One region of the Exiguobacterium sp. RIT341 genome, then DNA from elsewhere that is predicted to be linked to it. Evidence: a T-box and tRNA genes for the amino acid it is inferred to sense, from the RefSeq annotation. Region 1 holds a T-box; the other holds one or more tRNA genes.
What was found. The T-box of region 1 lies ahead of BW42_RS01185 (valine--tRNA ligase). A T-box ahead of a tRNA ligase gene usually reads a tRNA of that ligase, here a tRNA-Val.
Positions count from the first base shown of each region.

Region 1 (4,427 bases):
GACGAAAGACAGCAGATACACTTGCGAAGTATGGTCGAACAGCCGACTTTTGTCCGTCAACCTTTACAGGAGACGCACTCGTCGCAGAACTGGAACCATACTTGTCTGACGGCGATCATATCGTTTTTGCGCGAGGGAACCGATCGCGGCAAGCACCGGTCGATCAGTTACGAAAACTGAATCGATATACGATCGAGGATATCATCACCTATGAAACCGTCACCCGTCGACTACCTGAAGCTCTTATCAGAAATGCCACCTATATTGGACTGCAGAGTCCTTCCGCTGTCGAAGCGATTGCTCCGCTAGACCTGAAGACGACCTTCATCGTCATCGGGACGATCACGGAGCAAGCAGCAAAAGCAGCCGGACTTCAACCGATTCATGTCGCCCGTGAATTCACGGTGGACGGCATGATTGATCGTATCATTGAGGAGGAATCAGCATGAACACATTAGAATACGCACGTCACCGTCGTTTACGTCATACCGCATCACTCCGGTCACTCGTCCGCGAGAACCAGTTGCATAAATCGGATTTGATTTATCCGATTTTCGTTGCTGAAGGCGAAGATATCAAACGCGAAGTCAGCTCGATGCCTGGCGTCTTCAACTTATCACTCGATCATCTGACGGCTGAGATTGAAGAAGTCGTCGCACTCGGAATCGAATCTGTCATCTTATTCGGTGTCCCGCACGACCACTTAAAAGACGAGCAAGGATCAGGTGCGTTTCACGATCACGGGATCGTTCAAGAGGCAACACGTCTCGTCAAAAAAGTTGCTCCGCAGCTAACGGTCATTGCCGACACATGCTTATGTGAATATACGTCGACAGGTCACTGTGGAATCGTCGCGGACGGAACGGTCGATAATGATGCGTCATTACCGCTTCACGTCAAAACAGCCATCTCACAAGCTCAGGCGGGTGCCGATGTCATCGCTCCATCATCAATGATGGACGGATTCGTCGCAGCGATTCGTCAAGGGTTGGACGAGAACGGCTTCAGCCATATTCCGGTCATGAGCTATGGCGTTAAATATGCATCTGCTTATTACGGTCCATTCCGTGACGCGGCAAACTCGGCACCAGGAGAAGGCGACCGGAAAGGCTACCAAATGGACCCAGCAAACCGTCGCGAAGCGTTCCGAGAAGCAACAGCGGACGTCGATCAAGGAGCTGACTTCATGATCGTCAAACCTGCGCTTGCGTTCATGGACATCATTCGTGATGTGCGCGAGCGGATTGATCTACCAATCGTTGCGTATAACGTATCAGGTGAGTATGCGATGGTCAAAGCTGCAGCCCTGAACGGCTGGATCGACGAAGAACGAATCGTCCTTGAGACGATGCTTGGCTTTAAACGAGCAGGAGCTGATTTAATTATCACCTATTTCGCAAAAGACATTTGTCGTTACCTGGAGGGGTCGAAATGAGCTTAATTAACCAGAACTCAAAATCAAAAGAAGCGTTCGAGCGGGCACTCCCGCTCATGCCGGGTGGTGTCAACAGCCCAGTCCGTGCTTATAAATCGGTCGGGATGACACCAATCTTCGCAGATCATGCGAAAGGATCAAAGCTCTATGATATCGACGGAAAAGAGTATATCGATTACGTCCTGTCATGGGGACCGATGATTCTCGGTCATGCCGATCCAATCGTCACGTCAGCGATTCAAGAACAAGCGATGCGTGGCTGGAGTTACGGGACACCAACAGAAATCGAATCAGCGATGGCGGAAGTCGTCATCAGTCGTGTACCGTCGGTCGAAGTCGTCCGGATGGTCAATTCAGGAACAGAAGCGACGATGGCTGCCCTTCGTCTCGCACGCGGCTATACAGGTCGGACAAAAATCTTGAAGTTCGAAGGCTGTTACCACGGTCATGGGGACTCACTCTTGATTAAAGCAGGTTCAGGTGTCGCGACACTTGGACTACCAGATTCACCAGGCGTTCCGGCGCAAATTGCGAGCATGACACTGACGGTTCCTTACAACGATTTGGACGCTGTCCGGATCGCGTTTGAAAAACACGGCGACGATATCGCTGGTGTCATCGTCGAACCGGCTGCTGGGAACATGGGCTTCGTGCCACCAGAACCAGGATTCCTTGAAGGCTTACGGGAAATCACATCAGAAAACGGTGCGTTATTGATTTTTGACGAAGTCATGACCGGTTTCCGTGTCGGATTCCACTGTGCGCAAGGACACTTCGGTGTCACGCCGGATATCACGTGTCTCGGTAAAGTCATCGGCGGCGGAATGCCAGTCGGTGCTTATGGCGGACGTCGTGACATCATGGAACAGATCGCACCACAAGGTCCAATTTATCAAGCAGGTACGTTATCCGGGAACCCACTTGCGATGGCAGCGGGTCTAGCGACACTGACGCAATTGAAACCCGAGCACTATGAAGAGTTCGACCGGAAAGCGAGCCGTCTGTCTGAAGGCTACCTGAATGCTGCGGCGAAATATAACATTCCGCTGACGACGAACCGTGCGGGTGCGATGTTTGGTGTCTTCTTCACGGATGAACGTGTCACGAACTTTGAAAAAGCGAAAACATCGAACCTTGAGATGTTCCGTTCGTATTATCAAAAGATGGCGGCGCGTGGTGTCTTCTTACCACCATCACAATTCGAAGGTCTCTTCCTCTCGATTGCCCATACGGACGAAGATATCGAACAGACGATTGAAGCCGTCGAATTGACGTTCAAGGAACTCCAAGTTGAGTTCGATCGTTAAGCAGTTCTTGACGATTGATTGAACTCTCGGCTAAAATGAATAAAGAAGAAAATGGCAACAGCGATGACGGGAAGAGTAATCCTGTATTCGTACCGGCGTAGAGAACACATCCTTGGCTGAAAGATGTGACGGACGAACAGGAGGAAGGTCACCCCACGAGCTGGTATCGTGAGTCTTACGAGCGATATCCGTCCTCCACACGTTACGTGGCTCGAGGGCATCCGATGTTGGATGAACTAAGGTGGTACCGCGGAAAAAAGCAACGGCTTTCTTTCGTCCTTAGCATAGGACGAGAGAAGCCGTTTTTATTATGGACAAAAAGGGAGCGATCAGGATGCAGGAATTATCAATGCCAACGAAATATGATCCGCAGGCAACGGAAGAAAAATGGCACGACTTTTGGTTAAAGGGAGAGTACTTTAAAGCTGATCAAGATCCGGAGAAAGAGCCGTACACGATCGTCATTCCACCACCGAACGTCACAGGTAAATTACACCTTGGTCACGCTTGGGACACAACATTACAAGATATGCTGACGCGGATGAAACGGATGCAAGGGTTCGACGTCCTGTATCTACCGGGAATGGACCATGCTGGTATTGCGACGCAAGCAAAAGTCGAACAAAAACTGCGAGCAGAAGGGAAATCACGTCTTGAAATGGGTCGTGAGAAATTCCTCGAGCAATCTTGGGCATGGAAAGAAGAGTATGCGTCAACGATTCGTGCACAATGGGCAAAACTCGGTCTTGGACTCGATTACTCGCGTGAACGCTTCACGCTCGACGAAGGGTTGTCAGAAGCAGTTCAAGAAGTCTTCGTTAAACTTTACGAAAAAGGCTTGATCTATCGTGGCGAATACATCGTTAACTGGGACCCAGCGACGAAAACAGCGATCTCGGATATCGAAGTCATCTACAAGGATATCGAAGGGGCGTTTTACCACCTCAGCTATCCACTGACGGACGGTTCAGGTCATGTTGAACTAGCGACGACACGTCCTGAGACGATGCTTGGTGATACAGCGATTGCCGTGAACCCGAAGGATGAGCGTTACGCTCACCTCGTCGGAAAAACGATCACGTTACCAATTGTTGGTCGCGAGATTCCGATTGTTGCGGATGAATATGTCGACATGGAGTTCGGTACAGGTGTCGTGAAGATTACACCTGCACACGACCCGAACGACTTCGAAGTCGGTAACCGCCACGAATTACCACGTGTCCTCGTCATGAATGAAGATGGAACGATGAACGAGAATGCAGGTAAATACGAAGGCATGGATCGTTTCGAATGCCGGAAACAAATCGTTGAAGATTTAAAAGCAGAAGGTGTTCTAATCAAAATCGAACCACACTTGCACTCTGTTGGTCACTCGGAACGTTCAGATGCAATCGTCGAGCCGTATCTCTCATTGCAATGGTTCGTCAAAATGGAACCACTCGCGCAAAAAGCACTCGAGGAACAACAAGGACCAGACAAGGTCAACTTCGTTCCGCAACGCTTTGAAAACACATATGTACGCTGGATGGAAAATATCCGTGACTGGTGTGTTAGCCGTCAACTGTGGTGGGGACATCGCATTCCGGCTTGGTACCATAAAGAAACAGGCGAAGTATACGTTGGCAAGGAAGCACCAGCAGACATCGAGAACTGGGAGCAAGACAACGATGTTCTCGATACATGGT
Region 1 covers NZ_JFYW01000001.1:236,683-241,109, forward strand. The annotation lists gene BW42_RS01170 (uroporphyrinogen-III synthase) at 1-449, shown strand, start outside; gene hemB (porphobilinogen synthase) at 446-1,435, shown strand; gene hemL (glutamate-1-semialdehyde 2,1-aminomutase) at 1,432-2,742, shown strand; T-box leader at 2,797-3,026, shown strand; gene BW42_RS01185 (valine--tRNA ligase) at 3,077-4,427, shown strand, end outside.

Region 2 (4,427 bases), on a different contig from region 1:
CTGAGAACAGTTGGACGTCTTCGAGATCTTTCTTCGAAACGAGTCCTTTTTCATAAGACAATTGTACATCTTGATCTTTATTATCAAGATTCAACGTGCCAACAGTAACAGGCTTCGTTTGATCATTGACGGTCCCGAGGATCTGGAAGCCGGATAGTCCACGATCACTTGCTTTTTCAGGATCGATTTCAACGAGGAATTGCTTTTGTTTTTCGCTGAAGTTGTTTGTGATATATTTTAAATCACTATTTTTGGACATATTATCCTCGACTAATTTCGCAGCTTTTTGAAGCGCTTCGAGATCGTTCGAGAACAGGTCGACATCGACGTTGTTGTTCGACGGAGGACCACCTGTTGATAATTCAGCTACGCTGATTTTGACATTGACGTTTTCCTCTTGAGCGATGTCCTCCATCTGTGTCTCAAGTGATTTGATCGTTTTCTCAACGTTCGCGCCGTCCTTCAGGTTCAAGAAATAACTTGCTTTATTATCGAGACGTAAGCCTGTCGTAAAGTCTCGTGCTCCGACAGACGTCGTGACGTCAGCGATTGCTTGTTCTTTATCAAACATCTTTTCCATCTCAAATGAGACGTCGCTCGTTTTCTCGAGCGATGTGGCAGCCGGAAGTTCAAGCGATGCCGTTAGTGTCTTTGAGGCTTCGTTCGGAATGAACGTAAAGCCGAGACGTGGAACGATCGCTAGAGAACCGCCGAGAAGAATGAACGATACAATTAAGATCGTCGCCTTATGCGAGAGTGACTTTTCAATCAGCTTGCCATACCACCGTTGAAGAGCACCTTCTTTTTCTTCTGCTGGAACCTTCTTAAAGGCAAATTTCGCAAGAATCGGTACGATCGTGATCGCAACGAGTAGTGAAGCAAGTAATGAGAAAATAATTGTCAAAGCAAACGGTAAGAAGAACTTACCAGTGATTCCACCGACGAATCCGATTGGCAGGAAGACGACGACGGTCGTTAGCGTCGATGACGTGATTGCTTTTAAAATCTCTTTTGTCGATTGTTCGATGATCTCATCCGTCATACCGGATTCGGATTTTCGAACACGCCGGAAGATGTTCTCGATAACGACGATACTATCATCAACGACACGACCGACCGCAACGGCCATCCCGCCAAGTGTCATGATGTTCAGAGAAATATCTTGCCAGTTCAAGAAGATAGCAGCAATGAGTAACGATAAAGGAATCGAGACGATGGCAATAATCGTTGCGCGAATATTTCGTAAGAACAAGAGTACAGCGAGAGAGGCAAAGAGGGCACCAAGTAATCCTTCTTTGACGAGTGTCGCGACGGATTCCTCGATATCCTTCGCTGAATCGATCCCAATCGTATAGTCGACTTGATCGTCATATTTATTAAGGATCTTCGTGACTTCATCTGCGATTTCGACCGTATTGGCATCTTGTTTTTTCGTGATTGCCATCGATAAGGAATCTTTTAAATCGTAACGTGTTTTTTCGCTTTGTTGCGAGACTGCTTCGATTTTTGCAATATCTTCTAGACGAATCGGTTCTGCAGGTTCAGACGCCTGATCTGTAGCTGCTCCACCTGTTGTACTTGGTGGTCCTTGTGTTGCACCTTGTGGTGGACCGCCAGCAGATGAACCACCTGTTTGATCGCTACTAGCTGAACTAGTCGCACCTGCAACGGGTGTCAATTGTAGATTTTTTAGTTTATCTAGATTTTCTAGTTTTTCCTCAACGCGAATCGGTATTTTTGAATCGTTTTCTGATAGCTGACCAGATGGGAACGAGACATACTTTCCGTTGATTTGTTCCTTGATACTTGAGAGCGAGAGTCCTGCTTCTGTTGCTTTCTGATTATCGACGGTGATTTGAACGAGATCATCTTTGTAGCCACCAACGGAAACGCTATTGATTCCTGGAATCTTATTAAGTTCAGGTTCGATATCGTCCTTGAGGATTTTTTCGATGTCTTTACCATCCTTACTAAAGAAAGAGATATTATAGATTGGGAACGATCCAAAGGACAGACGATTTAATTTCGTTGTTGCTTCCTCTGGTAGATTCGCATCTTGGATTGCAGCATCAATCTGTTGTTCGACTTTATCCATATCAGTATCGAACGGGAATTCGATGTTTAAGATACCGATGCTTTCATAAGAAGAGCTTGTCAGCTTAGTAGCTCCTTCGATTCCTTTCAAAGCAGTTTCAAGCTTCGAGACGACTTGTTTATCGACATCGTCGGGCGAAGCACCAGGATATACTGCTTCAACAGAGATTTGAGGAAATTCGATTTCTGGGAACTGATCGACTTTTAATTTCGAGAAAGAATAGACGCCTCCTAAAACTAAAAGAATGGCGATGATGAAAACAGCCACCGAATTCTTTAAACTGAATCGGGTTAAAAAGTTCATATGAACACTCCTTTCGTTTATATGTGCTTATTTACATAGTAGAGGACACTCATAGAACCCGCAACTTTAAAACTGTTTTATTCAAAAAGATCTTTTTGAAAAAAGATAATTTTTTTTGTTAAAAAGGCTTTACACCTTTCGATATGCTGCTATAATAAAAATATACCCAGTAACAACACAGCATGATTCTGTAGCTCAGCTGGGAGAGCGCTACCTTGACAGGGTAGAGGTCGCTGGTTCGAGCCCAGTCAGAATCATACCGAAATCGTTCCTTTTCGAAGGAACGATTTTTTTTGCATTAAAAAAACTATTCCCGAAATCAATCAGGAATAGTTGGAAGGTAGAGATATTATTTTATTGGATTTCGAGATGAAGATCGCCACGCTTCGTCCAGCCTGCGACAGTCGTCAATCGATAGAAGACGAGTGTCAAGACGCCAGGTAAAACGACACCAGTCAAGAAGAAGATAAGGAACGCCTGAGGACCTTGGTTGACGAAGATATTGAGTGGCGCAATCATCGAATTTAAACCGAGTCCAGCGAGTTCATATGGTACTTTCAAAGAGAGAAGAAGCGTCGCTACAGGAGCTGAAATCATCGCTGCGAGAAACGGTGCAACGACAAGACGTGGATTTTTAACGATATTCGGGAATTGTACTTTAGGTGTGACAAAGAAAGAAGCAATCAAACCACCGGGATCCGTCTGACGATATGCCATCAATGTGAAGCCAACGAATTGAGCGGAACAGCCAATGAGTGCGGCGGCACTTGCTACAGGATCAAGCTGCAAAGCGATAGCGAGTGCAGCGGATGAAGCGGGAGACATCAATAAGACACTAAAGATGAGTGCAATGACAAGAGATGTAGCAATAGGAGACGATTCGACTGAAGCGGTGATCATAGCGCTGAATTTTGTAAGGAGTGGTGTCGTTACGGCAGCAGCACCGATACCAGTGATACCACCGGCAAGCACAGCACTCATTGGGATGACCATCATGTCAAATTTCGTTTTTCCAGTCATGCGTTTTCCGACATATACAGCGACCGCAGCTGCGAGTAATGCACTGATTGGCTGACCGGGGGCAAGAACGAGTCCAGAAGCAGTCGATTGAAGCGCAGCACCACCAATCGTCGCTGCGATCATCGCGCTGAACAGGACAAGTGTGTTTCCTCCGAGCTGAAAGGCGATACCGGCACCGAGTGCAGGAGCAAGCAGTACTTTTGCGACGCCGCCAATCGTCAGTAGCATTTGGATATGTAAAAAATTGCCGAGCGTCTCAATCAGGAGTCCGACACCGAGTGTTACAAGAACGGCATTCGCCATTCCAGCTGATACTTTTACCATTCGATCCATCGCATATTCTTTCAACGTTGTCATCCTCTCTCTATCTATCTCTATTTTTTGCCATGAAAAAAGCCTATCCATTTTTGGGATAGGCGCCACTCATTCTGTGCGGGCGCCTCATTCGATGCATCGAAAGGAGGGCCCAAAAATCATTTCCGTTTCATCATCGGAAAAGTTTTCAGTCCCTCATGCATAGAATAATCAGTCGTCCGGCTTGGTTAAATGGCTGTTGCGTCGGAATCATTCAATCGTGCCCCTCTCTGTGAATTTTTCTAAGCCTAACATGCTTCTGATCAATAATCAATATTTTCTGACAATTTATTTTTTTCTCTAAATCTAATAGGAATTTACGCTATCATCGGGAAATCCTAATGTACTAACAATGGAGGCGTTTACATGAAAGTAATGATTTTTACAGATATTCACGGGAATGCTTCAGCATTGCGTGCCGTGTTGTCCTACCTCGATCAGTCTTCAGACATCGATGCTGTATATTGTCTCGGTGATCTCGTCGGTATCGGACCTGAACATAATGAGGTCATCAATTTGTTAAGGCAGCGGCCTGATATTCAGACGATTTCTGGAAACCATGATGAATGCGTCCTTGCTTTGATTCATGGGGATGTTTATCCCGCTAGTTACCAACATGCGAAAGAGCACCATCAATGGATTGCAGATTCATTGA
Region 2 covers NZ_JFYW01000011.1:81,830-86,256, forward strand. The annotation lists gene BW42_RS14030 (efflux RND transporter permease subunit) at 1-2,398, opposite strand, end outside; tRNA gene BW42_RS14035 (tRNA-Val) at 2,583-2,655, shown strand; gene BW42_RS14040 (PTS transporter subunit IIC) at 2,753-3,775, opposite strand; gene BW42_RS14045 (metallophosphoesterase) at 4,139-4,427, shown strand, end outside.
Region 2: it has a tRNA-Val gene. The T-box ahead of BW42_RS01185 (valine--tRNA ligase) is inferred to sense a tRNA for this amino acid. The anticodon was not compared.